DNA from 2 places in the Rhizobium sp. ZPR4 genome. Region 1 is predicted to be linked to the other one. Evidence: predicted binding sites of a transcription regulator. Region 1 holds the regulator's gene; the other holds the start of a gene.
The links. The regulator HrcA, encoded in region 1, represses chaperone genes, less so after heat shock. The targets are predictions, from matches to a motif close to GTTAGCACTCNCNNNNNGNGAGTGCTAAC.
Positions count from the first base shown of each region.

Region 1 (7,207 bases):
GCCAAGCGCGCTTTCGAGGTCGCGGATCTGCAGGCTGATCGCGCCTGGCGTCACATGCAGCTCGTTTGCCGCCAGCGTCATGCTGAGGTGCCGGGCGGAGGCTTCGAAGGCGCGCAGCGCCGAAAGGGATGGCAGTTGATCCATGATGATTGAGTTCAGCTAAATCATGATCCGAAAAAGACTCGTTTGCCAGAGCCTCGATATCGCGAGATTATTGCAATAAATCTGATTGATGGCAATGATCTCGCGTCACACCATCAGTAAGTAAAACTCAATCAGCAAGATGCTGGAGATGATCTCATGTCACAGAAATCCATGGGCGCGGTCGAGTGGGGCATGCTGGTGGGTCTGTCCATTCTTTGGGGTGGCTCTTTCCTGTTCAACGGCATTCTGGTGCGCGAACTTCCGCCCTTCACCATCGTCGCCGCGCGTGTCGCGATCGCCGCTATTGCCCTGCATGTCATTGTGCGTGCCACCGGGCAGTCCATGCCGAGAGACCGCAAAACCTGGCTTGCCTTCTTCGCCATGGGCTTCCTCAACAATGTCATTCCGTTCCTGTTGATCGTCTGGGGCCAGACGCATATTGCGAGCGGCCTTGCCTCGATCCTCAATGCCACCACGCCGCTCTTTGCCGTCGTCGTCGCGCATTTTCTGACACAGGATGAGAAGATGACCGGCAATCGCCTGATCGGCGTCATCGTCGGCTTTGCCGGCGTCGCCCTGATGATCGGCCCTTCGGTGCTTGCAAGCCTCGGTTCCAACGTGCTGGCGCAGCTCGCCGTTCTGGGCGCGGCTTTCACCTATTCGCTGGCCGGCATATTCGGCCGCCGTTTCCGCCGCATGGGCCTGGCGCCGATCATTCCTGCCGCCGGTCAGGTGACGGGCTCGGCGATACTGCTTCTGCCGATCGCGCTCTTCGTCGACCGTCCCTGGACGCTGGCAATGCCCTCGACCGAGGCCTGGCTGGCGCTCGCCGGTCTGGCGCTCCTGTCGACCGCCATCGCCTATGTGCTGTTCTTCCGCATCCTTGCGACGGCCGGCGCCACCAACCTGATGCTGGTGACCTTCCTCATCCCCGTCAGCGCGATCCTGCTGGGTGCGCTCATCCTTGGCGAGAGCCTGCAGCCGAAGCATTTCATCGGCATGGCGCTGATCGCGGTCGGCCTTGCGGCAATCGATGGACGTCTCTTCACCCTCCCCTCGAGGGAGAGGGTCGGCACGTAGTGCCGGGGTGGGGTGATCTCGGTATTACCCGAGACATCATAGTGTACCCACGGAGGTCACCCCCACCCGCCGCTTCGCGGCGATCTCCCCTTCAAGGGGAAGGTGATTAACAAGCGAGATCGGCGACGACCGAGTCGAGAACCAGCATTCCCGCCGGCGTGCAGCGCAGGCGGGAATTGCCAATTCGCTCTATGAAACCGTGTTCCAGTAAAAACGCCTCGCGCTGCGGATCCGGGTCGCGGCCGGAAAGCTGCTGCCAGCGGGCGAGATCGACGCCTTCCCGCAGCCGCAGGCCCATCAGCAGCAATTCGTCGGCCTGCTCATCGAACCCAAGCATTTCCTGGTCGACCATGCCGTGACCATCGCGCTCGACCATCTCAAGCCAGCTTTCCGGCTTGCGCTCCGTCGCCGTCGCGAGCTTCTGCGGGCCGCGAGTCAGGCGGCCATGGGCGCCGGGGCCGATCCCTGCATAGTCGCCATAGCGCCAGTAGGTGAGGTTATGCCGGCTTTCGGCGCCGGGCCGCGCGTGATTGGAGACCTCATAGGCTGGCATGCCTTCGCGCTCGGTGAGCTCTTGTGTCGCCTCATAGAGCAGCGCCGATTGATCGCCATCAGGTACGATCAGCTTTCCGGCCTTGTGCAGGCCGTAGAAGGGCGTGCCTTCCTCGATCGTCAGCTGGTAGAGCGAGAGATGGTCGACTGCATAGGAGATCGCTTGCCTCAGCTCGCGTTCCCATTCCTCGACCGTCTGGTTCGGGCGGGCATAGATGAGATCGAAGGACATGCGCGGGAAGATTTCGCGCGCCAGTTTGATGGCCTTCAGTGCGTCGGCGACATCGTGCAGGCGGCCGAGGAACTTCAGGTCACGGTCGTTCAGCGCCTGCACGCCCATCGACACGCGGTTGACCCCGGCGGCGCGATAGCCGCGAAAGCGTTCCGCCTCGACGCTGGACGGATTGGCCTCCATGGTGATCTCGATACCGTCGGGCACATGCCAGGTCTTGGCAATGCCGTCGAGGATCGCGCCGACTGTCTCCGGCTTCATCAGCGAAGGCGTGCCGCCGCCGAGGAAGACGCTGGTCACGGTCTTCGGGCCGCTGATCATCCGCATCGTCGCCATTTCCTTCAAAAAGGCGGCGGCGAAACGCTCCTGATCGACAGGCTGATGGCGGACATGGCTGTTGAAATCGCAGTAGGGACACTTGGCTGCGCAGAAGGGCCAATGCACATAGACGCCGAAACCGGGTTCGCCGGTATCGGGCAGCAATTGCGCCCCGCGCATCAGATCCTCGGTATCTACGACTTCCACGGGGTTAGCTTATGCCTCCAGGCAGGTTTCGACAAAGATCTTGAAGGCGCGGGCACGATGCGAAAGCGCCTGCTCGTCGCCTGGCTTCCAGCCATGCTTCTGTTCGGCGCTCATTTCGCCGAACGTGGTCTCGTACCCCTGCGGCTGGAAGACAGGATCGTAGCCGAAGCCTTGGCTGCCGCGCGGCGGCCAGACGACGGTGCCTTCGACTTCACCGCGGAAAAGCTCGGTATGCCCGTCCGGCCAGGCAAGGCAGAGCACACTGACGAAGCGGGCCGTGCGGTTCTGCGGCGACGTGGCGCCAACCTTTTCCAGGGCGGTCTCGACCTTCTGCATCGCCATGGCGAAGTCGCGCGTGCCGTCGGCCGTTTCAGCCCAGTTGGCGGTATAGACGCCAGGATCGCCGCCGAGCGCATCGATGACCAGGCCGGAATCGTCTGACAGAGCCGGCAGGCCGGAGGCATTGGCGGAGGCAAGCGCCTTGATCGTCGCATTTTCCTCGAAAGTCGTGCCCGTCTCGTCCGGCTCGATGAAGTTGAGATCTGCGGCAGACTTGGCAGCAAAGCCGAGCGGGCCTATCAGATCGCGAATTTCCTGGATCTTGCCGGCATTGTGGCTGGCAACGACGATGGTCTTCGTATCGAGCTTGCGCATGTGCTGTCCTGTCATAGGCCCCAGATACGGGGTTCGGCGCATTCCAGGCTGTTACCGGCCGGATCGCGGAAATAGATCGATCGGCCGCCATTCGGCCAGTGAAAATCGGCTTCGATATCGACGCAGGCAACCTTCAGCTTCTGCGCCATGGTTTCGATCTCGTTGCCATCGACGCGGAAGCAGACATGCCCCTGCCCCTTCGTGCCATGCGGCGGCACGGGCAGGGCACCCGGCTCATGCGGCTTGACGGTTTCGTCGCTGTTGAAGATCAGAAGCACGCCCGGCCCGCAGCGATAGAAGACATGGCGGTTGCCGCCACGCGAAATCTTCTGCAACCCGAGTATGCCGCCATAGAAGGCCTCGGCCGCATCGAGATCGTCCGCATAGAGCGCGGTTTCAAGGACGCCTGCGAGGGCCGGGTCAGCCATTCAAATATCCTCAGGCGATAGCCTGCTTCTGCAGCTCCACCAGCTCGGCGATGCCGTTCTTGGCGAGATGCATCAGCGTGGCGAATTCCTCTTCGCTGAAGGGGGCGCCTTCAGCCGTTCCCTGAATCTCGACGATGCCGCCCTTGCCCGTCATGACGAAATTGGCGTCGGTTTCGGCCGAGGAATCCTCAAGGTAGTCGAGATCGATAACAGGCTGGTTGGCGAAGATACCGCAGGAGATGGCGGCGATGTGATCCTTCAGCACGCGCTCGACCTTGACCATGTTGCGGCTTTCCATCCACTTCAGGCAGTCGTAAAGCGCGATCCAGCCGCCGGTGATCGAGGCCGTGCGCGTGCCGCCATCGGCCTGGATGACGTCGCAGTCGACGGTGATCTGGCGCTCGCCCAATTCCTTGAGGTCGACGACGGCGCGCAGCGACCGGCCGATGAGGCGCTGGATTTCCTGCGTGCGGCCGCCCTGCTTGCCGGCGGCAGCTTCGCGCTTCATGCGCTCGCCGGTCGCGCGCGGCAGCATGCCGTATTCGGCCGTGACCCAGCCCTTGCCGCTGTTGCGCAGCCATGGCGGCGTCTTGTCTTCCAGGCTTGCCGTGCAGAGCACATGCGTATCGCCGAATTTCACCAGGCAGGAGCCTTCCGCGTGCTTGGAAAAATTGCGCTCGAACGACACCTTGCGCATCTGGTCGGTTTTTCTGCCTGAAGGCCGCATTCCACTCTCCTGAATGTTCGTTGACCGCTTCTACGACCCACAGGCCGCTTTTGCAAAGGAAAAGCAGGCTGCAAAGCCCCTCGGCGGCCATGGCGACATTTTTCCCTTTTGCCATTGCTAACTGAATGATTATATTTTGGCTAAGGCTCAACGGAATGGATCTGACAGCGAAATGGTATTCACGACATCGTCGGTCTCGGATGTCATTGCTGCACTGGACGAACGCTCCAAGGAAATCTTCCGCCGCATCGTCGAAGGCTACCTGGAAAGCGGCGAGCCATTGGGTTCGCGCAATCTCTCGCGCCTGTTGCCCATGTCCTTGTCGCCGGCCTCGGTGCGCAATGTCATGAGCGATCTGGAAGAGCTGGGGCTTATCTATTCGCCGCATGTGAGCGCCGGCCGGTTGCCGACCCAGGTAGGCTTGCGCTTCTTTGTCGATGCTTTCATGCAGGTCGGCGATCTCTCTGCCGAAGACCGCGCCAATATCGATCGGCAGGTGCGCGGCAGCAATCGCGACCAGCCAGTGGAATCGATGATGTCGGAGGCAAGCCGGGTGCTGTCGGGCATTTCGCGCGGTGCCGGGCTCGTCATCACCTCCAAGAGCGATCCGGTTCTCAAGCATGTGGAGTTCATCCGGCTGGAGCCGACCAAGGCGCTCGCCGTGCTCGTCGGCGATCACGATCAGGTCGAAAACCGGATCATCGAGCTCCCGGCCGGCACCACATCGTCACAGCTGACGGAAGCCGCCAATTTCCTCAACGCCCATATGACCGGCCAGACGATGCCGGAACTGCGGCGGCAGTTGCAAAGTCTCAAGGAAAGCGTGCGCCAGGAGCTGGATAGCCTCTCGCATCAGCTGGTTGAGCGTGGCATTGCCGTCTGGTCCGGCGGCGATGACGACGGCAAGCCGACACAGCTTATCGTTCGAGGTCACTCCAATCTGCTCGCCGAAATCGGCGGTGCGGAGGATCTGGACCGTCTGCGCCTACTCTTCGACGATCTGGAGAAGAAGGACAGCCTGATCGAGATCCTCAATCTCGCTGAAAGCGGACCAGGCGTGCGCATCTTCATCGGCTCGGAAAACAAGCTCTTCTCGCTGTCCGGTTCCTCGTTGATCGTGGCGCCCTATCGCGACGAGGACGATCGCATCGTTGGTGCCGTCGGCGTCATCGGCCCGACACGGCTGAATTATGCGCGCATCGTGCCCATGGTCGATTACACGGCCCAGCTGATCTCGCGGCTGACGCGGCCGGGGATGTGACGAGAAGATCTTAGCCGGTGCGGTCAATCGGGAAGCAGGACTCCCGATCCGCCCATCTCAGCCGGAAAATCCTTCTGTTTCGGCAGTCCGTCGCTCAGGTGCAGCACGGTCGTCTCGTAGTTGACGTGTACGACAGGCTGAAAATCGAGGTCGGGCAGGACGGCGGCGTAGACATCGGTGACGCCCCACGGCGGATGCTCGGTCAGCAGATGACCGCCGCAGACCGTGCACCACTTGCGCACGCTCTTCTCGGTCTTTTGATAGCTGCCGATCTTGTCCGAGCCCCTGGTGACGTGAACGGCTTCCGGCGGCCAGAGCGAGAAGGCATTGACCGGTCCCGCCGACCATTCCCGACAGGAGTCGCAATGACAGTAACCCATCGCCATTGGCTCGCCATCAACAGTAATTTCCACTGCGCCACAGAAACACTTGCCTGAAAGGGATTTGCCATTAGACATTGATGTCACCCCACGCTGTGCTGAGATGCATTTCAGCATACCACTGGTAGGGAGGGCTGAACAGTCGACGTCATAAGCGGTAGCCAGGAGCGGGGCGAGGTATTGCCACCGCCGTAAAGCCGCGAATTGGCTGTTCTTCTCGACAAAGCCTTGATTTTTTCCGATCAAACCTCGATATCGGGCACATCCAAAGACCAAGCAATTCGGAGACCGTCATGACCGACGAAACAACAAAAACCGGACCTGACGCCACGGCGGCCGACACGTCAGCGGATTTCGCGCAGGATGCAGCGGAAACCGTGGATGCGGCCGAGCCGTCTCAGCCAGATCCGGTTGAGCTGCTGAAGGCCGAAAACGGCGAACTGCGCGATCGCTATCTTCGCCTCGCTGCCGAGATGGACAACCTCCGTCGCCGCACCGAGCGCGATGTGAAGGATGCAAAGTCCTATTCCGTGGCAAGCTTTGCCCGCGACATGCTCTCGGTGGCGGACAATCTGCGCCGCACGCTGGATGCCATTCCGGCTGAAGCACGCGCCGGCGCCGATGCCGGCCTGAAGACGCTGATCGAAGGCGTCGAGATGACCGAGCGTTCCATGCTGTCGGCTCTCGAGCGCCATGGCGTGCGCCAGCTCGAACCAATTGGACAGAAATTCGATCCCAATTTCCACCAGGCCATGTTCGAAGTGCCCAATCCCGAGGTGCCGAACAACACGGTCGTGCAGGTGGTGCAGGCAGGTTTCGCCATTGGTGACCGCGTTCTGCGCCCGGCCATGGTCGGTGTTGCCAAGGGCGGCCCGAAGATCGTGGAAAATGCCGAGCAGGGCGCCAACAGCCCGCTGGACGAAAAAGACGCCTGATCCTTTTCAGGCACCGCAAAAATAAGAGCCGGATGATTTCAGATCATCCGGCTCTTATTTTTGCCTTGGTCCGATGCAATCCAATCCGTCAAAGCCAATCGGTCAAAGCATGTCGCGCAAACGTGTGCAGCGGTCTTGCGATACCGACGGGCTTTAGGCAGCGTTCGATGCCTGTTCTTCGTTGAGGAATGCGTAAATGGCGGAGGCGGAATCGGTGGCGCGCAGCTTCGCGACCAGATCCTGGTCTCGCAAAACGCGGGCGATGCGGGAGAGTGCCTTCAGGTGGTCT
Region 1 is NZ_CP157967.1:2,393-9,599, forward strand. It holds gene gcvA (transcriptional regulator GcvA) at 1-144, opposite strand, end outside; gene ABOK31_RS00015 (DMT family transporter) at 301-1,224, shown strand; gene hemW (radical SAM family heme chaperone HemW) at 1,331-2,506, opposite strand; gene rdgB (RdgB/HAM1 family non-canonical purine NTP pyrophosphatase) at 2,543-3,187, opposite strand; gene ABOK31_RS00030 (VOC family protein) at 3,199-3,615, opposite strand; gene rph (ribonuclease PH) at 3,626-4,342, opposite strand; gene hrcA (heat-inducible transcriptional repressor HrcA) at 4,515-5,603, shown strand; gene ABOK31_RS00045 (GFA family protein) at 5,627-6,061, opposite strand; gene grpE (nucleotide exchange factor GrpE) at 6,277-6,918, shown strand; gene ptsN (PTS IIA-like nitrogen regulatory protein PtsN) at 7,072-7,207, opposite strand, start outside.

Region 2 (7,207 bases), 370 kb from region 1:
GGCTGACCTTGGCGATGTCGCCGCCGATTTCCGTGCGCGTCATGGCCACAGGCTGACGGTCGCGACGAAATATTGGCGGCTGACGCAGCAGTTCTTCTCCAGCCAGCACGGCATCCAGCTCTACCGCATCGTCGAAAGTCTCGGTGCTACGGAAGGCGCGCCTGCTGCCGGCTCTGCCGACATCATCGTCGACATCACCTCCACCGGTTCGACTCTTAGAGCAAACCATCTGAAGGTTCTGTCGGACGGGATCATCCTGCGTTCGGAGGCTTGTCTGGTGCGCGCCCGCAAGCCGAGCCATGAAGGCGACCCGATGGTTGAGCGCATCATATCGGCAGTGCGCAGCGCACTCTGATTTCTCGACGATTTGACGTAAAAAGGCCCGCCGGAATTCCGGCGGGCCTTTTGTCTCGGGAGATATGTAACGCTTAGGCGGCTGCGTAGGCACCACGGCGTGCGTCGACCGAGTAGACGCCTGCGCCGTTGGTGGCGAGCATGATGTAGGCGCCGGCCAGCGTGACGTTCTTCAGGAAGTTCACGAAGTTCAGGCCGTTGATCCAGCCGTTGGCGGCAGCCGGGAAGTCCGGAACATTGACGGTCGGCAGATGAAACACGATGCCGGTGAAGACGCAGAAGGCGGCGAGCAGCCAGCCGACGATGCGGACCTGGAAGCCGATCAGCACGCAGACGCCGGTGACGAATTCAAACGTGCCGGCAAGATAGGTGAGCAGCGTTGCAGCCGGCATGCCGGCGCCGGCGATCATGCCAGCTGTGCCAGCTGGATCGGTCAGCTTGCCGAAGCCGGCAAAGATGAACATGAAGGCGAGCAGAATGCGCGCCACAAGAATGATGATGTTGTTGGTATTGGACATGACGATCTCCAGTCAATTCGGTTCGGGCCGGGTGGCGAGAATTTCTGGAGTGAGATATTCGCGATTTTTAATCGGTTGAAAAGATAAACAACTGCGCACAATTAGTTCACAATCATTGAACAATGATCCGCCTAGATCGCTCTTCCCATACCAGTCATATCGGCTATGGTGGCGCCAAATCAGTTGTCAAATCATGGTTTTCAGGAGCTAGCCCATGGCCGATCTGTCGTCCTTCCCGATCACGAAGCGCTGGCCTGCCAGCAATCCGGACATCATCCAGCTCTATTCCCTGCCTACGCCGAATGGCGTCAAAGTCTCGATCGCGCTGGAGGAGCTCGGTCTGGCCTATGAGCCGCATCTCATCTCCTTCGGCACGAATGACCAGAAATCCCCGGAATTCCTGTCGCTGAATCCGAACGGCCGCATTCCTGCGATCATCGATCCCAATGGTCCCGACGGCAAGCCGATCGGTCTGTTCGAATCCGGCGCTATCCTGGTCTATCTGGCGGAGAAGACCGGCAAGCTCATGCCGAGTGATGCGGCCAGGCGCTACGAGACGCTGGAGTGGGTCTTCTTCCAGATGGCCGGCGTCGGCCCGATGTTCGGTCAGTTCGGCCACTTCTTCAAATTCGCCGCTGAGAAGGTGGCCAATAACTCCTATCCGGTCGAGCGCTATCGCGACGAGGCCAAGCGTCTCCTCGGTGTGCTGGAAGAGCGCCTGAAAGACCGTGAGTGGATCATGGGCGACGAATACACCATTGCCGACATCACCACGTTCCCCTGGGTTCGCGGCGTCGACGTCTTCTATGGCGGCCGCGAAGTTCTGGAATTCGAAAGCTTCCCCTCGGTCATGGCCTGGCTGGACCGCGCCCTTGCGCGCCCGGCAAGCCAGCGTGGCCTGAGTATTCCCAAGCGGGATTGATTAGGTTGAACCCGGTGCTGGCCAGGCGGACTCGCCTGACCATAGCCGACAGCCGTTTACTGCCGGGTGGCGAGTTGGCTGCCCGGTTCCAGCTTGAAGCGTGGAAACAGGAAGACGCCGACCATGCTGCCGGCATGTTGCTTGTCGGCAGCAACGGATTCGCCGACGCAGAAGACCGGCTGGCGATGACTGCCGGTGCCGAGGGTCGTGGTGGAATAACAGAAGGAGGAGTTGGCCGTTGCCGCCTGCTCGAAGAGATCGAGGATACGCGCTCGATCGTGCGGATCATAGCAATGCATGAGGCTTAGCAGGCCGCATTCCGAAGAGCTCAGCCCGTGCAGCATCGTGCTCCACTGCCCAAGTTTGATGATTCCGCTTGAAAGATCGCCCGTCCATCCCTCGGAAACACAGAACTGCGCCAGAAGATCGGGGTCATGGCCTTCGAACTCCAGCGAGCCGGGAGCAAATGGTGCGGAAAAATTGGCCTTGGCAATCTTGAACAAGATGATCCCCACATGAGCGCATGGTCCCCCCGCGCGCTTCACTTCAATTCCATATCTCTCCGGATGGAAGGTCTCCCCGCATTTTGCGTCGCTGCTCATGGCGGAGACTGCCTCCGCTGATCCGCTGTCGACAATGCTCTTCGGGATGGCGCTCCAGTCTATGAAGTCATTTCAAGTAATAAATCCGGACAGCGCCAGCGCCCAAGGTCATGAACATACCAAGCCGCAGGTTAAGCCTGTCCAAAAGAAGTAAAAATTGCGTGTATTGCAGCTAACTCTCCAAAATCACTGCGCTGCGAGTTATAGGGGCTTTTTCGAAAACAGCAATGGGCAAGTTGCAAAATTTGCAACACGATAGAACCTTGCCGGAATTGTATTTGTACAATTCAGGCGCAATTAAAAAGGGCGACCCGAGGGCCGCCCTTCATCAATTCCGGAGGTCGGATTAAACAATCGCGACAGGCCGTTGGCCTATCACATCATGTCCATTCCACCCATGCCGCCCATGCCGCCCGGCATGCCAGCAGGGGCATCCTTCTTCGGCAGTTCAGCGATCATGGCTTCGGTGGTGATCAGCAGCGAAGCAACCGAAGCTGCGTTCTGCAGAGCCGTACGAACAACCTTGACCGGGTCGACGATGCCCATGGAGATCATGTCGCCGAATTCAGACGTCTGGGCGTTGTAGCCGTAGTTGTCTTCGTTCTTTTCGAGAACCTTGCCGACAACGATCGAAGCTTCGTCACCAGCGTTTTCAGCGATCTGGCGAACCAGCGACTGCAGGGCGCGGCGAACGATGTTGACGCCAGCTTCCTGATCCTGGTTTTCACCCTTGGCGGTGATCTTCGTAGAAGAACGCAGGAGAGCGATACCGCCGCCCGGTACGATGCCTTCCTGAACAGCAGCGCGCGTCGCGTTGAGAGCGTCGTCGATGCGGTCCTTCTTTTCCTTCACTTCGACTTCCGTCGAGCCGCCAACGCGGATCACGGCAACGCCGCCAGCGAGCTTGGCAAGACGTTCCTGCAGCTTTTCGCGGTCGTAGTCGGAGGTGGTTTCTTCGATCTGAGCCTTGATCTGGGCAACGCGGCCTTCGATGTCGGACTTGGCGCCAGCGCCGTCGACGATCGTGGTGTTTTCCTTGGAGATCGAAACCTTCTTGGAACGGCCGAGCATGTCGAGGGTGACGGACTCGAGCTTGATGCCGAGGTCTTCGGAGATGACAGTGCCGCCCGTCAGGATGGCGATGTCTTCCAGCATGGCCTTGCGGCGGTCGCCGAAGCCAGGAGCCTTGACAGCAGCGATCTTCAGGCCGCCGCGCAGCTTGTTGACGACGAGGGTCGCAAGAGCTTCGCCTTCGACGTCTTCAGCGATGATGAGGAGCGGCTTGCCGGTCTGAACGACGGCTTCGAGAACCGGAAGCATGGCCTGCAGGTTCGAGAGCTTCTTCTCGTGGAGCAGGATGAACGCGTCTTCGAGGTCGGCGATCATCTTTTCCGGGTTGGTTACGAAGTAGGGGCTGAGGTAGCCGCGGTCGAACTGCATGCCCTCGACGACTTCGAGTTCGGTTTCGGCGGTCTTGGCTTCTTCAACCGTGATGACGCCTTCGTTGCCGACCTTCTGCATGGCTTCAGCAATATCGAGACCGATCTGCTTTTCGCCGTTTGCGGAGATCGTGCCGACCTGGGCAACTTCTTCCGAGGTGTTGATCTTCTTGGCCTTGGCCTGGAGATCCTTGACGACTTCTGCAACCGCGAGGTCGATGCCGCGCTTCAGGTCCATCGGGTTCATGCCGGCTGCAACAGCCTTGGCGCCTTCGCGAACGATGGCCTGGGCGAGAACGGTTGCAGTGGTGGTGCCGTCACCGGCGACGTCGTTGGTCTTCGAAGCAACTTCGCGGACCATCTGGGCGCCCATGTTTTCGAACTTGTCTTCGAGTTCGATTTCCTTGGCGACGGAAACGCCGTCCTTGGTGATGCGCGGAGCGCCGAAGGACTTGTCGATAACGACGTTACGACCCTTCGGGCCGAGCGTGACCTTTACTGCGTCAGCGAGGATATCGACGCCACGAAGCATCTTTTCGCGGGCGCTGCGGCCGAATTTTACTTCTTTAGCTGCCATGTTTGGAACTCCTGAATTCGCGTTTTCCGGGCTTGTCGCCCGTCAGCTTTATCGGAAAAGGGAACCGGCTAAATTAGCCGATGATGCCCATGATGTCGGCTTCCTTCATGATGAGAAGGTCTTCGCCATTGAGCTTGACTTCGGTGCCCGACCACTTGCCGAACAGAACGCGATCGCCAACCTTGACGTCGAGTGCTACGACCTTGCCGGACTCGTCACGAGCGCCGGAACCGACGGCGACGATTTCGCCTTCCTGCGGCTTTTCCTTGGCGGTATCGGGAATGATGATGCCACCCTTGGTCTTTTCTTCCGACTCGACGCGACGAACGACGACGCGGTCATGAAGGGGGCGGAAATTGGTGCTTGCCATTGTCTAATCCCTCGATCAAATGACATTCACGGATCAGCGGGGGATCCGTATGGACTTTGTTAGCACTCATCCTCTGCGAGTGCTAGCGACGGTGATTTAGGGATGGCTTCCAGACGAGTCAAGAACAGCACTGTGAATTTTTTGCGGCGGGCATCGGCTTGTTTGGGGGATGATTAACGCCCATGGCGTCGCAGCGTGGCATGTCGTTGCAAAGACTCCTTCATTTTGATCTCGTGAGGAGGGGCACGATTACGCCGTTTCTGGGTCATCACCTCTCTACCTCGCCAGGTTCATTTTGCCGCTTGCAGACCTTGCCTATTCCGGCTTCCGGGGCCTTGTGCGCCGCAAAAACCTTGCGCGCCGCTCTTGTAATTTGCCGGCCGGTTTGCGATGTCAGCCCGTGATTTATTTGATGTGAGGACGGCATGGGCAAACGGATCGAGAGCTTTCGCGACATCGGCGGACTTTATGATGTTGCGCTCTGCGATGTCTGGGGCGTGCTCCATAACGGCGTCACCGCCTATAAGGAAGCCTCCGTCGCGCTCGAAGCCGCCCGAGGCGAAGGTCTTGCGGTCGTCCTCATCACCAATTCTCCGCGCGTCGCTCCGAAGGTCGTCGAGCAGCTGAGAGCAATCGGTGTTCCCGATAGCGTCTATGATCGCATCATCACCTCGGGCGATGTCACCCGCAAGCTGATCGCGGAGGGACCGAAGAAGGTGTTCCTGCTCGGTCCGGAGCGTGACACCGGCATCCTCGAAGGCCTTGACGTTCAGCGTGTCGACGCCGGCGAGGCTGAAAGCATCGTCTGCACCGGCTTCTTCGACGACGAGACCGAAACGCCTGACGACTACACCGATATGCTGACGGCCTGGTCCGCTCGCAATGTGCCGCTCATCTGTGCCAACCCCGATCTCGTCGTCGAGCGCGGCCATCGCATGATCCCCTGCGCCGGCGCCATGGCTGCCTATTACGAGCGTCTCGGTGGCCGGACGCGCATCGCCGGCAAGCCGCACCAGCCGATCTATGACGCGGCGATTGCCGCCGCCCGCGAGGTCAAGAGCGAGTTTCCGCTGTCGCGCGTGGTGGCGATCGGCGACGGCATGCCGACCGACGTGCGCGGCGCACTCGATTACGGTCTCGATCTTCTTTATATCAGCCATGGCATCCACGCCCGCGAATATGTCGTCGAGGGACACACGGATGAGGCCGCTCTCGGCGCCTTCCTGGCGCGCGAGCAAGCCTCGCCGAAGTGGTGGATGTCGCGCCTTGTCTGAGGAGAGTGGCAGTCGATGACCGTTTTCCATCGCAACGAGACCCGCGAGCCGCTTCCCGACGCCTTGAAGGGCGGCGTGGTCGCCATCGGCAATTTCGACGGCGTGCATCGCGGCCATCAGTCTGTGCTGACGCGCGCGTTGGAGATCGCCAGGGAGCGCGGCGTGCCGGCTCTGGTGCTGACCTTCGAGCCGCATCCGCGCACCGTCTTCAAGCCCGATCAGCCGGTTTTTCGTCTGACGCCGGCGCCGCTTCGAGCCCGTCTTTTGGAAGCGCTCGGCTTCAACGCCGTCATCGAATATCCTTTCGATCGCGCCTTCTCGCAGCGTTCAGCGGATGAATTCGTCCATTCGATCCTGATCGACTGGCTGCATGCCTCGGAGGTCGTCACCGGTTTTGATTTCCATTTCGGTCATGATCGCCAGGGCGGTCCAGCCTTCCTGATGAATGCCGGCAGCCATAACGGCTTCGGTGTGACGCTGATCGATGCCTTCCGCGACGAAAACACCGAGGTCATCTCGTCGAGCCGCATTCGCACGCTGCTGGCCGAGGGAGATGTCGCTCAGGCCGCCGGACTGCTTGGTTATCGCTATACCGTTCAGGCGCCTGTCATTGGCGGTGAGAAGCTCGGTCGCACGCTTGGCTTCCCGACGGCAAACATGCAGCTCCCGGCCGAGATATCGCTGAGAGCGGGCATTTATGCAGTTCGTTTCCGAACGGCCGATGGCATCATCCGCGATGGCGTTGCCAGTTACGGCCGGCGTCCGACGGTGACCGATAATGGTGCGCCGCTGCTCGAGACTTTCGTCTTCGATTTCAGCGGCGATCTATACGGTCAGGTCTGTTCGGTGTCCTTCTTCGGCTATCTCCGCCCCGAACTGAAGTTCGACGGTCTCGACCCGCTGGTCGCACAGATCCGTAAGGATGAAGACGAGGCGCGCGCCCTGCTTGCCGGCGTCCAGCCGTTCAGCGACCTGGATCGCATCATCGCCTTCAATTGATATTTCCCAAGTGGCTGCTGTTCGAACACGGCGCCTTGCCGTTTCGAGGGAAGCTCTCCGATTGCGGGTGTACATCGGCACCGCCGACAAGCTGTTGAATTCGTGTCCGACAAGAGCCATTGTTCCGCGCCGGTTCTTGGGAGGAGCAATCG
Region 2 is NZ_CP157967.1:374,441-381,647, forward strand. It holds gene hisG (ATP phosphoribosyltransferase) at 1-355, shown strand, start outside; gene ABOK31_RS01830 (DoxX family protein) at 429-872, opposite strand; gene ABOK31_RS01835 (glutathione binding-like protein) at 1,087-1,794, shown strand; gene ABOK31_RS01840 (hypothetical protein) at 1,851-2,297, opposite strand; gene groL (chaperonin GroEL) at 2,772-4,412, opposite strand; gene groES (co-chaperone GroES) at 4,486-4,782, opposite strand; gene ABOK31_RS01855 (TIGR01459 family HAD-type hydrolase) at 5,208-6,056, shown strand; gene ABOK31_RS01860 (bifunctional riboflavin kinase/FAD synthetase) at 6,072-7,055, shown strand.
Region 2: groES (co-chaperone GroES) is a predicted target of HrcA. The motif match lies at 4,841-4,869, and genes of this name have one in related genera.